2 regions of the Clostridium sp. LIBA-8841 genome follow, and region 1 is predicted to be linked to the other one. Evidence: a T-box and tRNA genes for the amino acid it is inferred to sense, from the RefSeq annotation. Region 1 holds a T-box; the other holds one or more tRNA genes.
The links. The T-box of region 1 lies ahead of trpS (tryptophan--tRNA ligase). A T-box ahead of a tRNA ligase gene usually reads a tRNA of that ligase, here a tRNA-Trp.
Positions count from the first base shown of each region.

Region 2: it encodes a tRNA-Trp, which carries the amino acid that the T-box ahead of trpS (tryptophan--tRNA ligase) is inferred to sense. The anticodon was not compared.

Region 1 covers NZ_CM173488.1:1,174,727-1,182,570, reverse strand. Annotated here, with positions in the region: gene AC2A4K_RS05085 (DUF2705 family protein) at 1-8, opposite strand, end outside; gene AC2A4K_RS05080 (ABC transporter ATP-binding protein) at 8-925, opposite strand; gene AC2A4K_RS05075 (response regulator transcription factor) at 1,158-1,865, opposite strand; gene trpS (tryptophan--tRNA ligase) at 2,129-3,154, opposite strand; T-box leader at 3,358-3,603, opposite strand; gene fliB (flagellin lysine-N-methylase) at 3,894-5,135, opposite strand; gene AC2A4K_RS05060 (hypothetical protein) at 5,311-6,054, opposite strand; gene AC2A4K_RS05055 (PQQ-dependent sugar dehydrogenase) at 6,397-7,497, opposite strand.
Region 2 covers NZ_CM173488.1:3,266,247-3,274,090, reverse strand. Annotated here, with positions in the region: gene rimI (ribosomal protein S18-alanine N-acetyltransferase) at 1-424, opposite strand, end outside; gene tsaB (tRNA (adenosine(37)-N6)-threonylcarbamoyltransferase complex dimerization subunit type 1 TsaB) at 424-1,128, opposite strand; gene tsaE (tRNA (adenosine(37)-N6)-threonylcarbamoyltransferase complex ATPase subunit type 1 TsaE) at 1,122-1,586, opposite strand; gene AC2A4K_RS14355 (CBS domain-containing protein) at 1,886-2,506, shown strand; tRNA gene AC2A4K_RS14350 (tRNA-Trp) at 2,720-2,795, shown strand; tRNA gene AC2A4K_RS14345 (tRNA-Trp) at 2,824-2,899, shown strand; gene AC2A4K_RS14340 (bifunctional metallophosphatase/5'-nucleotidase) at 3,073-5,208, shown strand; gene AC2A4K_RS14335 (alpha/beta-type small acid-soluble spore protein) at 5,426-5,608, shown strand; gene AC2A4K_RS14330 (metallophosphoesterase family protein) at 5,894-7,039, shown strand; gene AC2A4K_RS14325 (ATP-binding protein) at 7,029-7,844, shown strand, end outside.

The DNA of each region.
Region 1 (7,844 bases):
CTATTCATTACTTAGTACCTCCAACTAGTGTCATAAAATATTCTTCTAAACTTTCTCCCTTTAACCCTATACTTTCAACTAAAACTCCATTTATTGAAAGTGTTGAATTTATTAAACCAACTTGGTCTAAGTTATCGAAAATTTTTATAATATTGTTTTCTAGTACTATATAATTTTTTATTTTCATTTCCCTCTCAATTAAAGCAACAGCTCTATCCTTATCATCAACCTTAATCTCTATATTCTGTCTACATTTTTCATTAAGAGTTTCTTCTGAAATCTCTTCTATAAGCTTCCCTTCACTCATAATCCCATAGCAAGTTGCAAGTTCTGAAAGCTCACCCAAAATATGACTTGATATTATTATGGTCATATCTTTTTCCCTATTTAACTTTTTAAGAAGTTCTCTTATTTCAACTATTCCCATTGGATCTAATCCATTTATAGGCTCATCTAATATAAGTAGTTTTGGATTACCAAGTAAAGCATTTGCTATTCCTAATCTCTGTTTCATACCTAAAGAAAAGTTTTTAACTTTCTTTTTTCCTGTATCACTTAATCCAACCAACTGTAAAACTTCCTCAATACACTCTTTGCCTGCTATATTTCTAAATATTCTTGAAACCTCTAGATTTTCCCTTGCTGTCATATTAGGATAAAAAGAAGGAGATTCAATTAAACTGCCTATCATAGTTCTAGCATCATTTAATTCTCTTTCCCCACTTCTACCAAATAGCTCAATATGTCCACTTGTTCTATGAGCCAAGCCTGTTATAACTCTAATTAAAGTTGTTTTACCAGCTCCATTTTTTCCTATTAATCCATAGATATCGCCTTTTCTAACATTGATATTTATATCATCATTTGAAAGTTGACTTCCGTATTTTTTAGTTATGCCATGTGTTTTTAAAACTAAATCTCTCATTTAAAATTCCCTCCTGATATCTTATACCCTTATTCTATAGAGAACTTTATAAGATATCATAAATCAAAGATTAAGAAAGTCTTAAGTTTTTATTTAGCTCTCTTAAGATATTTATTTTGTAGCTAGACTTCAATAACTAATTAATTTCGCCTTATATAAACTAAATACTTTATTAAGAACTCTAAAATTTGGTTAAATAATCCATAGCAAATTTATTATGGCTTTATATTTGCTAATTACTCTCTTCACCTAATTTGAAGCCTATCCCCCACACGGTTTTTATATATTCATTCTCTTGATCTAATTTTGAAAGCTTTGTCCTTAAATTGCTTACATGAACATTTACTGTGTTATCATCCCCTATGAATTCATTATTCCATACGGATTCAAATAAATTTGCTCTTGTAAAAACCTTCTTAGGATTTGATATTAGAAGTTCTATTATAGAGAATTCTCTTGCAGTTAAAGGTACTTCTTTATTCCCTATAAAAGCTTGTCTAGTTTCCGAATCTAGAACCAACTTCTTGAATGTAAATTTAGTCTTTTTAATTTCTTTTTTAGAAAATTTTTTATATCTTCTAAGCTGAGCTTCTACTCTAGCAAGCACCTCATCATTATCAAAAGGTTTACTTATAAAATCATCAGCCCCTAGCTTAAGTACATTTATTCTATTGTCAATTCCTTCTTTAGCAGATATAACTATTATTGGAACCACACTCTTATTCCTAACCCTTTCTATAAGCTCTTCTCCACTAATTCCAGGTAACATTAAATCAAGAATTATAAGATCATACTCAAACTGCTCTATACACATCATTCCTTCTGAACCTGAATATGCGCCTCTTACTGAGTACCCTTCTTTCTCAAGTATTCTAGAAATAAGGTTATTTATATCAACGTTATCTTCAACAATTAAAATATTCAATTTTTTATCCTCCATAATTATATACAAATGTTAATCTTATACATACGAATATATTATCATACTAACTTTTTAAATACCTGCTAATCTTACTATATTTACTTATTTTTAAAATCTAATTTATTCTATTAATCTATTTTCATATAACCATAAAATAAAAATGACAATGTGTATTATAAATTGCACATTGTCATCTTTTCTTTTAATATAATTAATTCATTCTAACATAAAAATAATTACCCTATTAATGCCATAGAATTTATAAAATAATTATTTTGAAATTATAATAGGTTATTAAAATAGTTTATTCCTATAGCTTCCCTAACTTCATGAAGAGTATTACTTGCCTTTTCTCTTGCTTTTTCACTACCTGTTTTTAACATTTCATATACATAATCAATATTTTTTTCATACTCTTTTCTTCTTGCTCTTATAGGTTCTAGTTCTGCTTGTAATACTTCATTTAAATATTTTTTAACCTTAACATCACCTAAACCACCTCTTTTATAATGCTCCTTCATTTCTTCCACCTTTGCTTTATCTTGAGCAAAAGCATCTAAATAGGTAAATACAGTATTATTTTCAATTTGTCCTGGATCTTCAACTCTAATATGATTAGGATCTGTGTACATTGACATTATTTTCTTCTTTATAACTTCTGGTTCATCAGATAAATATATTGCGTTATTTAAAGATTTACTCATCTTAGCATTTCCATCTATACCAGGTAGTCTTCCTAAACCTGCCTTTGGTAAGATAACTCTTGGCTCAACTAATACCTCTTTTTCATATATTGAATTAAAACTTCTCACTATTTCTCTTGTCTGCTCAATCATAGGTAATTGATCCTCTCCTGCTGGAACTACAGTTGCCTTAAATGCTGTTATATCAGCAGCTTGGCTTACAGGATAAATTAAAAATCCTGATGGTATGCTCGTGTTAAAGTTTTTCTCTTTTATTTCATTCTTAACTGTTGGATTTCTTTCTAATCTTGCAACTGTAACTAGATTTAAATAATGCATAGTTAATTCATTTAACTCTGGAATCTGTGATTGAACAAATATAGTTGATTTACTTGGATCTATTCCAACAGCTAAATAATCTAAAGCAACCTCAGTTAAGCTTTTTCTTATCTTTTCTGGATTTCTAGCATTATCTGTTAATGCCTGTTGGTCAGCAATCATTATATAACTTTCATATTCTCCACTATTTTGTAATTGTACCCTATTAATTAAAGAACCAACATAATGCCCTATGTGTAATTTTCCTGTTGGTCTATCTCCTGTTAAAATTATTTCTTTTTTCATGAATTTCTCCTCCTAATCTTTTAAATTGCTTCTATAATTTAAATATATTTAATTCTACTTATGCTCTGTTCTAAAATTCGTATTAATTTTTAGATAAATCCATAAAACCGCCTTAATAAGTAAATAGATATAAAGACTTAACTAAAAATCAACATTTACTTAAAATAGAGACTCTATTAAAATAAAAAAACTCCGCCCTAAATAAATAGGACGGAGATATCTTCCGCGTTACCACCTAAATTGCATATAAAAATATGCCTCTCAACTTCAAGTACTATCACACTCTATCCGCTATAAGGTGCGGCACACCACTCCGATACTCTCAAAATAAGATTTCTCTTTGTTCCTCAAAGGTCCATTCATTAAATCTCTTCTTGCTAGGATTCCACCATCCCTAACTCTCTTTATTAAAGCTAAATTTAATTACTACTCCTTATCAATGGATTTATTATAATATATCACTTTTCTATTTATGTGTAAAAACAGTTCATTATATATTTTATATAAAAACATAAAAAATATTATAAAAGATATTATAAAAAACTAATAATCTCTAAAAATTTATAAATAAACTCTTAAACAAATATACTTTTTTTAATTTATAATAATTCTAATTCATATATCTCTTCAGTTCATTTAGTTACCATAATATATCCTAAAACTAATACTTTAAAGTAATACTATACTTTTATAAGCTAATAATAAAAATTCAGTTTAATACTATTAACTCAATAAACTATTATTTTGGTAATAATGTTTTTACAAACTCTAAGTTATTGAAATCATGTTCTTTTATGTAGTTTAATAGGTCAACTAGGTAAGTCTTGTGATGTTCCACAACCTTTGAGAAACATTGTATAAATCTAACTACTTCTTCTTTAGAAAGTGCCTTATTTTCTTCTCTATTTTCATTATATAAGTACATTCCAACTAAATAAAATCTCATAAATGTATATCTTACAAGTAGCATTATATAACTGTCAAAGATAGATTCTATTTCGCAAAATGGGAAGAGATTACTATATATAAAATTAACTATGTAATTCTCAAATATGTAGCCATTTTTCTTTAAAAACTCTTTCTCATAATCTTGAAAAGCTTTTATATACATTTGAGCATTTTTAGCTAAATAGTTTTCCTCATTAAGATTAAGTCCTTCTATAACCTCTCTTGAGTACTCCTTAAATCTTTCACTATCAACATCTTTTTCTACACGAAGCATAGTAAGTAACTTTTTAAAGAAATCAACTTGAATAATATAGTTCATAGGGTTTTCTTCATATGGATCTTGGATAGAATTTATATCATATCCCTTTATGAAATTTAATGTATTATCATGATTATATTCATACTCATCCTCTAAACTATTTATAAATTCACCTAATATGTAAAGTCTCTTATCTAAAGAAAACTTTCTATTTTTCATTATCTTTATACTTACTTCTCTAATCTCTTTAAGAAACTCTACAGGAAGCCATTCCCCTTGACCAAGTTCAATATTAACTTCACTTGATATTATGTGTTTTCCTAAAGTTTCATCACCTTCTGAAAAATCAATTCCTTCTTCCTTAAGTAAAAGTATTCTAGCTGCCTCTGGACATGCTACGGCAAGTGACATTTCATAAATACCATCAATTTTGTTAGTTACTCTAGGAAAAGATGTACAAACATTTGAAAGATATTCCTCTCCAAGATTGGCATGGATAATACAATAATTCTCACAATTTAAGAAAGGACATCTTTTAGTTTCTCCTAACTTAACTTTTGCAAAATCAATTTCATCACATTGATGATTCTTATTTTTAATAAGGTTACTTTCAAGAATATTTTTCATTTCATTATCTTGAACTCCTTCATATTGCTCAAAAGTAAACTTATCAATATCAACATCCCAGCCTATACAACAGCTATCTTCACATTCTCCCCCAATACATTTAAACTCTTTAAGATATATTGGGTATCTCATTTTAACACTCTTCATCATATACTTCCTTCTCAATAAAATACTTTAATTCACCTAATTATTTTACCACAGTATTTTACATAAGGTGAACTAATCACCATTAAAGTTACCAGTAACGTTCCATATAGACCATTTCTCTCTTGACTATGGAAGATTGAAAAATCCTCTAATATTTAGTTAAAATTAATTATCTTTATTTACAAAAAACTCTAATTTCTTTAATCATTCTGTCCTTATTTTCATTTAATTGAGGTATTCTATTGACATTTGCACCTGATGGATGTGGAAACCCCTTAATAATTTGTCTTTCACTTATAAAACCTTCTTCTTGCAATTTACATAAAACCTCTTCTACCGCTTTTCCTAAAGGTATTAGTAATATATTTTCAAAATCATCTAAACTTTTAATTTCAGAAAGAAAATTATCATAAACATACTTCATTAAGAAATCACTCTTTATTAATTTTGGAGTATGTCCTGTGTAGTTTGCTTTTTTAACAAATACAGAGTAAGGAATTAAAGATACTGTATGTAATAAATAATCCTTTTCTCCGAAAAGCTCTCCACAATCCTCTATTTCTAAAACCTTATTAAGTTCTATCTCATTTAACATACTAATAATATTTTTTCTTAAACTTCCACTAAAACGGCCTGCAACTTTGCATTTATATTGAATTTCTTCAATATTATCACTTACTTCTAACTCCTTTCTTGCTTCTGCTATAGCTGTGCTCATTTGATTAAAGCCTGGAGTTATACCAACAATAAAAACTTTTGCCCTAGGATTTATATACTCATTGTGTGGTGCATAATAAATTTCAATATTTCCTTCTTTCTCAATAAGAAAATCATCTATTAGAAGTTCTTCTTTTGTGTATTTATCTTTTAAAGGTAATTTTTTAATTGCTTCTTCATAATCATATAAAGTTTTTTTCATATTAACATCTCCAAAATAAATATATTTATATCATCATCTAAGTTTAATCAATCTTTTGATTTCATATTTTTTATTTACAGTATTCATATTAAAAATTTATTTTCTAAACTAAATATATCAAAAATTCTCTCTTAATCATAATATTTAACTACTAAAAACCTAAAAAATCAAGTATAGTTCTTATAAATTTCTATACTTGATTTCTCTACCTAACCTTAAATTATATATTTCCAAACATACCTTAACTTATAACAATTATATTGTATTTTTTTATCTTCAAATCATATTTTTAGTTACATATTTTCAAAAAGAAGTTATTTATATTCTATTCTCTAATAAGTGTTATTTTAAAACTACTCTAATAATCCTATCATCATTTATAGCAGGATTTCCTCTTCCATCTCTATTACTAGTTGAAAGATAAATAGCCCCATCTTTCCCCACAACAACTTCACGTAAACGTCCGTAACTATTTTCAAATAGTACTTCTACATTAGTTGCTTTAGCTCCACTTCCATTAAAAGACATAACAAGTAACTTTTGTCCTCTAAGAGTAGCAACCAATAAATTATCTTTTCTTGCTCCTTGATTTATGAATGCAATTCCTGAAGGAGCCCAAGTTTCTTCTCCACTGTGTATCAATGGCTTCTTAAGATTAAGATCAGTTAAATCTTCATCTCCTTGAACAAGAGGCCAGCCATAATTCGATCCTGGCTCTATCATATTTATTTCATCATGTGCTGATTGTCCATGTTCTGATGAATATAATATGTTTTTTGAATTCCAAGCAATTCCCTGCGGATTTCTATGTCCTAAGGTATAAACTGGTGAACCAGAAATAGGATTATCCCTAGGAATACTTCCATCTAAATTTATTCTAAGTATTTTTCCAGCTGTACTTTCAGAATCCTGTGCTAAATTAGAATTTCCTGCATCTCCAGTTGTTATATATAACTTTTTATCAGGCCCTATTTTTATTCTTCCTCCATTATGAATTCTTCCTCCTGGAATTTTATCTAAAATAATTTTATCAATAGATGCTTTATTATTATTTTCAACTAATCTTATAACACGATTATACATTTGATTTACTTCCATATATGTATGCATAACATATATATAATGGTTCTGTGAGAAATTTGGATCTAAGGCAATTCCCATTAATCCTCCCTCTCCTTGACTTATGAATGGTGAACCTAATGTGATTAGAGGTTCTGGATTAAGTTTACCATTTTCAACAACTCTAATTCTCCCTGGACGCTCAGTAAAATAAATTTTGCCTTCTTGGCTTATATCTATGGCCCATGGTATAGATAACCTTTCAGCTATAACTTCAACTTCGTAATCCAATTGCCTTGATTTAGAACTTCTTTTTATTGAATTTACTGCTTTAATTGAACATACTTTTATTCTTCTTAAAATACGGTAAAAGAATTTTCTCATATTTATCCCCCTATTTATCTCCAAAGTTTTAATTAATATCTTGCTAAATATATACTTTGAGAAAAAGAATTAATACGTTGTAATCATACCATTTACCATATTTTATTAAACTCTCTTCTTTAATGTTACTAATCATTAAGAACCTTATTATAAAACATTACTTTAATATAAGTTTTCTATACTAATATTTATAAGATTTTCTTTAAAAACTCAATATTCTCTATATAATAATCTTTCGCTTTCTCATTTGACCAACTACAATGCTCTATTACCATAATCATTAGATGTATTTTTAAATATTTATAGAAAATTTCATCAACTTTCATATAAATACTATATCCATTCAA
Region 2 (7,844 bases), 1.8 Mb from region 1:
TTATGGCGTTTTCTTTGGGATTGTGGTAGAAGTTTTTTCTTATCCCTTCCTCTTTGAATCCATGTTTTTTATAAAGATTTTGTGCTGGAAGGTTTGATTCTCTTACTTCTAGAGTAAGAGAATTTATGTTATTTTCCTTACATAAAGTAATTAGATTATCCATTAATAGATTTCCAATTCCTTGCTTTCTATATTCTGGATGAACAGCTATGTTTGTTATATCTCCTTCACCAAAAACAACCCACATTCCAAGAAAGCCTATAACCTTATTCTCATCTAGAGCCACAAGGTATTTTGCTAACTTGTTTGAAAGCTCATTTTCAATCGATTCTATATTCCAAGCCTCCGTAAGGCTAAGTTTACTTACTTCAAAAACACCTTCTATATGAGAAGAGTTCATAGGTTCTATTTTATAAGAACTCATTATTTTAATCTCATTCTTTCTTCGTATTCTCTTTCAGCTTGAGATTTTCTTAAGTAAACTGGAGCATATGTATTTAAATCATGATAAACTCCATTTTCTAATAATCTTAATCCTAATTCTCCAACTGATGCTGCTCTTGGATAAGCTGAATGATTAGGTGCGAAAGAACAGTTAGGAAGAGCTTCTTTTAGGAAAGCTTTGTGCTTAGTTATTCCGTCTCCAACAAAGATAACATCTTCATTTCTCTCTTTAATTTTTTCAACTAAGTCATTTAAGGAAATACATTCTTTTTCACTAAGGGAAATAAGCTCATCTCCGTCTTTTTTATAAAGAGAAGCATATACATTTCCTCTAAGAGCATCTATAATTGGACAGATTATCCCTTTAAAGCCTGATATGTTATAAGCTAAGGTATCAAGAGAAGAAATACAAACAGAAGGCTTTTTACTTCCAAAGCTTAACCCTTTAATAGTTGCCATTCCTATTCTAAGACCAGTAAATGAACCAGGTCCTTCGCTAATAGCAAATCCATCTAAATCTTTGATTTTTAAGTCGTTATATTTAAGTAAATCATCTATTAAATCCATTAATAAAACGGAGTGTTGTTTTTTATCATTTAAGTTTATTTCTCCTAGAACTCCCTTTTCATTTACTAAGGCACATGTAGCAGTGCTAGAAGAAGAGTCAACAGCTAATACTAACATTCTTTTATCTCCTTTATGTAGTTATATCTATCTCCATAACTATTAATAGTTATTTTTCTAAAGTTTTCACCCATATCAGGTAATTTTTCTATTTTAATATGTATATATTCTTCTGGGATAAGTTCCTCTATATAGTTAGCCCATTCAATTAAGCTTACGCCATCACCAAAGATATATTCATCAAATCCTATTGCTTCAATTTCATCTGGATCATTAACTCTATAAACATCAAAATGGTAAAGAGTTAATCTTCCACTATGATATTCATTAACTATATTAAAAGTTGGACTAGTTATATGCTCATCAATTCCTAATCCTTCTGCAATTCCTTTGCTTATATGAGTTTTGCCAGTTCCTAAGTCGCCAGTTAAACAAAGAATATCTCCTTTATTTACAAGAGAACCAAGTTGTCTTCCAATATGCATAGTTTTCTCTACACTATCTACTATAAATTCCATAAAGAACTCCTTTCAAATTAACACTCTTTAATCATTCTATCCAAATTTAAAGAAAAAGAAAAGAGATGCTAGATTTAATAAGATATTTTAAGTTTTATTATGTGTTTTAAATGATTCAAATTTTCTATGAGATTTAATAAAACATACACCTATAAAATTATTATAATATTAACCTTTAAAGGGCAAAAGACTCTTTAATTGATACTTTTGTAAATTTAATATAATTAGATAATTATATAATGGGATAATAGTATAATATTATTATAAAGTATGTAAATTTAGGAATTGGGGGGATTTGTATGTTAGTAAAGGCTGTTATGACAAAGAAGGACAATCTTGATTTGGTTACTTCTAAAACTATACTTAAAGATGCATTAAAAATTATGGATGATAATAATTTTTTATCAATTCCTGTAGTAGATGGCAATAAATTTAGGGGGGCAGTGTCTAAAAGCTGTATATATGAGCATTATTTTAAAAATAATTTAAGTAAAGAAGAGTTATTGAATAATGTTACTGTGGGAGAAATTTTTAAAACAGAAATTCCTATAATAAGTAAGGAAGAACATATAGAAAAAGCAGTTGCTATGTTAGAAAAAATGAGAATTTCTTTTGTTGCTGTTGTAGATGAATTTGATAATTTTAAGGGAATATTAACTCATAAAGCTGTATTTAAAGAGTTCAATAATGCCTTTGGCCTTAACAAGGGAGAAAGAATAGTTATAAGAACTTTTGATGTTCCAGGACAATTATCAAAGATGACTAAAATAATATCTCAAGAAGAGGGAGATATATTAAGTGTAGTTATTATAGATACAAAAAGTTTAACTGAGGTTAAAGAAGTCATTGTTAGAATTAAGAATGGAGATATTAATAATATAAAGAAAAAATTGAAAGATTCAGGATTTAAATTAGCATAATAAAATAGTTAAGAGTATAGAGTAGAGTATATTTTAAAAGAAATTTTAGTAATCCTTATTTATAGGTTTGAAAATAGAATATACTCTACTTTTATGAGTAAATATAAGACTATTTTATCAAGGAATTAATATGTATTTTTTATTAAAAATAAAATTTTACATAAAAAACCCTTGCGTTAAGTTTATTTTTAATATATAATAAATTCTGTGTTCAGGGGTATGGCTCAATTGGTAGAGTAGTGGTCTCCAAAACCATTGGTTGTGGGTTCGAGTCCTACTGCCCCTGCCAATTAACACAAATTATAACATAATATTATAGGGGTATGGCTCAATTGGTAGAGTAGTGGTCTCCAAAACCATTGGTTGTGGGTTCAAGTCCTACTGCCCCTGCCAGAAAATCAGTAAATTAATTTACTGATTTTTTTTTGCTTAATTTTAAAAAAAATATTGGTTTTTGTAAAGATGTTTATATTATAAAATGTGTAAAATATATAAAAATTGTAAACGATTTTAAAACGATGTATAATATTATCTGTACAGTTTAAAAGTAAAGGGGATAAAGAATAGTGAGAAAAATTATTAAACCATTAAGTTTTGCTACAATTATGTTTTTATCATTAAATCTATGTTTTTTTAATGATAAAGTCGTTAAGGGGGAGGAAATTTCTAATGAAACTAAAGTTACTATTTTAGGAACTTCAGATATACATGGAAGATTTGTTCCTTGGGATTATGCATCAGATACTGAAAATAATTCAGGAAGCTTATCACAAATATCAACAATTGTAAAAAAAGAAAGAAAAGAGAATCAAAATGTAATTCTTGTAGATGCAGGTGACTCAATTCAAGATAACTTTGTTGAAACTTTTAATAAAGGACCTAAGCAACCTATGGTTTTAGGTATGAATAAGATGAAATATGATGTTTGGGAAATGGGAAACCATGAATTTAACTTTGGATTAGATGTTCTTAAGCATGTAACAAATCAATTTGAAGGAAAAGTATTAGCGGGTAACATCTATAATGACGATGGAACAAGATATATGGATGGATATACTATAATAGAAAGAGACGGAATAAAAATAGGCATTATAGGAATGGATACTCCTATGATAAAAGAATTTGAAAAACCATATAATATAAAAGGAATTGAGTTTAGAGATCCAGTTAAAGAAACAAAAAAGATTATAAAAGAATTAGATGGAAAAGTTGATGCTATGATTGGCGTTATGCATATGGGCTTAGATAATGAAAATGAAATCCCGAATACAGGTGTTAGAGATATTGCTAATCAGTGTCCTGAACTTACAGCAATTATAGGTGGACATATGCATAAACTAGTTGAAAACGATATTATAAATGGAGTAATTATAACTGAACCAGGAAAATATGGACAGGCTGTCTCAAAAATAGATTTAACATTCAAAAAAGAAAATGGTAAAAATGTATTAAAAAATAAAAGCACTAATACTATTTCAGTGGCTAATGTAGAATCAGATAAAGAAATAGAAAATCTATTAAAGCCTTTTCACGAAGAGTTGCGTAAAGATGCCAATTCAGTTATCGGAAGACTTGAAGGGGTTAATATGGTAGATGAAGATTACATAAAAGGAATACCTACAATACATATAGAAGATACTCCATTAATTGACTTCTTTCATGAAGTTGGAAAGTATTATAGTAAGGCTGATGTAATAGCATTAGCTATAGATAATGATAAAGCTAAGTTAGATTTAGGAGAAATAAAGAAAAAAGATATAGCGTATAACTATAGATATACTGGTGGAGAAATAAGCGTTTATGAAGTAACAGGAAAAGACTTAAAAAAATACATGGAATGGGCTGCTGGATATTTTAATACATTAAATCCAGGAGACATTACTCCAAGTTTTAATCCTAAAAGAAGAGCATCTAAATACAGTACTAATGATATGTTTGGTGGAATAACTTATAAAATTGATTTAAGAGAAAAAGAAGGAAATAGAATTAAGGATGTTAAATATAAGGATGGAAGGGAACTTAAGGATACAGATGTCTTAAAATTAGGAATGAATTCATATAGGCTTGGACAATTACAAGGAAAGGGAGGAATCTTTGAAGGTAAAGATTTTAAAAAACTTTGGGATTCTAAAACTGCTTATGGAGAAGAAGAAGGAACAATAAGAAATTTAGCTATAGATTATATTAAAAATGTTAAAAATGGTGTTATAAATGCAAAAAAACAAAATAATTGGCGTTTGCTAGGTATAGATCCAAACTCAGAAAACTATAAAAAAGTTAGAGATTTAGTTAATTCAGGAGAGTTAAAAATACCTAGCTCTGAAGATGGAAAATATACTAATTTAGCATCAATAAATGAGAAGGATTTGCCTGTGGATAATAATACATCTAAAGAAGATGTGGATAATAATATACCTAAAGAAGATAAAGAAGATGCTAATATAAATTCAGATAAAAACAAAGAAAAAAATAATGAAGGAAATAATGAGGCTAGTAAGGAAGAATTACCTAAAGTAGATGAAAATGTAGAAAATCAAAAAAATAATGAAAATAAAATAGATAATAATCAAGAAGATGTTGAAGAAAACAACAAAAAAGAAAATGAGATTCCTAATACAGGATCTCCTATAGGTGGAGAAACTGTAGCACAAATAGCTATGTTATTAATAGGATTAGGTGTAGTATTAAAAATTAAAAGATAAATAATTATATAGAGGTTTTAGGTGAATTTTCATTGGTAGTTACTTTTTAAGAGTCTAAATTGCTTTGAAAGAGAGTTATATTATATTGGCATTATATAGATAAAAATCCTTCTATTTCATAGGTTTATAATCTGCATTCTGGTTAATATAATAGTGTAAGCAAGAGATAAACAAATTTCAAGCTTACAAATTACCAAAGCCAAAGGAGGAATTAGAAATGTCAAAAACATTAGTTCCAGAAGCAAAAAATGGATTAAGTAAATTCAAGACTGAGGTAGCTAGAGAGCTAGGTGTACCATTCTCAGATTATAATGGAGACCTAAGTTCAAGACAATGTGGTTCCGTAGGCGGCGAAATGGTAAAAAGAATGGTAGAAGCTTATGAAAGTCAGTTAAAATAATAACCCTTTCGCTAGTACTTAATTAAACCAAAGATTCATTTGAAAGTAGGAGGTAATATATATGGGCATTGCAGAAACAAACGCAGAAACGACCATTGAAGATAACCTACATAGTGATTCTGAAGATATAGCAGGAGGAAGTGTTATGGAAGGTAAACCACCAAAACATGAAGCTTAAACTTCTACCGCAAAAAGCTATCTAGAGGATGTTACATCCTCTAGATAGTCTTTTTTTTTGACATTCTCTATGATAAAATTAGAATAAATTGGAATAAGCGAGGTGTCATGCTGTTGAAAAAGGTAAAAATATTACATTGTAGCGATATTCATTTTGATACTCCTTTTAAGGAATTACCAAAAGAAATAGGTGTAATGAGAAGAGCAGAATTAAGAGAATGCTTTAGTAAAATAATAAATAAAGGAATAGATGAAAAAGTTGATTTAATTCTTTTAACAGGAGACCTTTTTGACAATGATACTGTGGAAAAGAGTACTCTTATTTTTATAAAAGATCAGATGGATAAACTAAGTAGGCATAATATAAAAGTATTTATTGCTGCTGGAAACCATGATCCTTATAATAAAAAATCTTTTTATAACATGATTAGTTGGGGAAAAAATGTTTATATATTTAATAATCAAATGGAGAGGGTAGAAATACCTGAATTAAACACAGTGGTATATGGAGCATCATTCAATGATAAGTATATTAGGGAATCACAACTAAAAGATTTTAGAGTGGAAGAAGATGATAAAAATTTAATAAAAATTATGCTTCTACATGGAGAGTTAGGAAATAATGAAGTTGGAGAATACAATCCTCTTTTATTTAAAGAGATAGAAGCTAGTAATATGGATTATATAGCTTTAGGTCATATTCATAAGTTTTCAGGAATAAAGAAAATCGGTAAAACTTATTATGCGTATGTAGGTTGTCCAGAGGGAAGAGGGTTTGATGAAGCTGGAAACAAAGGAATAATATTAGGAAATGTAACTTTAGGAGCAGTAGATTTAAACTTTGTAAAAATGAATAAAAGAGAATATTTCATAAAAGAAGTTGATGTATCAGGATGTGAAACTAAGGAAGAAATAATCGAAAAAATATTAAATACTTTTTCAAAAGAATCAAGAGTAAAAAATTTATTTAAAGTTATATTAAAAGGAAATATAGAGGAGCATTTTAAAATTGACACTGATTTATTGGAAAATTTAATTAGAGAGAAATTTTTTTATTGTAAGATTGAGAACTCTACTAGAATTAAAATAGATATAGATGAGCTTAGTAATGAATATTCAATTAAAGGTATTTTTTGTTCCCTAATAAAAGATGCTTTTGAATCAGGAGAAGAGGATGATGAAATACTTGATATAGCTTTTAGATTTGGTATGGAAAGTCTTTTAGATGGAGAAGTGAATTTAAATGATAATTAAGAAAATAAATGCAAAATCCTTTGGGAAATTAGAAAATAAAGAATTAGAATTAAAAGAGGGATTTAACATAATTTATGGTGAAAATGAAAGTGGTAAAAGTACACTACAATCTTTCATAAAGGTTATGCTATATGGCGTTGATAACAAAAAAGGTAAAAAATCTTTAGCAGATAGAGCAAAATATACTCCAATAGGAAAAAGTACATTTTCAGGAGAGTTACTTATAGAAGTAGAAAATGAAGAACTTTTAATAGATAGAAGCTTTGGAAAGACTAAGAAATACGATGAAGGAAATATTTTTAATAATATAACAGGAGAGAAAATAAATAAATATTCTTGGCAAGAGCCTGGAAAAGATATATTAAATATTTCAGCAGATGGATTTAAAAACACTCTATTCATAAGTCAAATGGGATGTAGTGTAGAAAATTCTAAACAAGATGATGTCTTAAATAAGATTATAAATATTTTAGAGTGCGGAGCAGATGAAGTTTCTTATAAAAAAATAAAAAATAATTTAAATGAAAATAAAAAGCAATTAACCAATTTAAGAAAAACAGGGAAGCTTGATTTATTAAAGGTCAAAGAAAGCAATCTTTTAGAAGAACGATATAAAAGAATAGTTATTCATGAAGAAAATATAGAAAATGAAGTATATTTGAATAAACTAAAATTAAAAAAAGAGGATTTAAATCTTAGAATTAAGGAACTAGAACAAGCAAAGGAACATCTGAAAAAATCAGAACTAAAAAATGAGTATGAAAATATAAATGAATACTTAAATAAAAAAGAAGAGTTAGAAAAT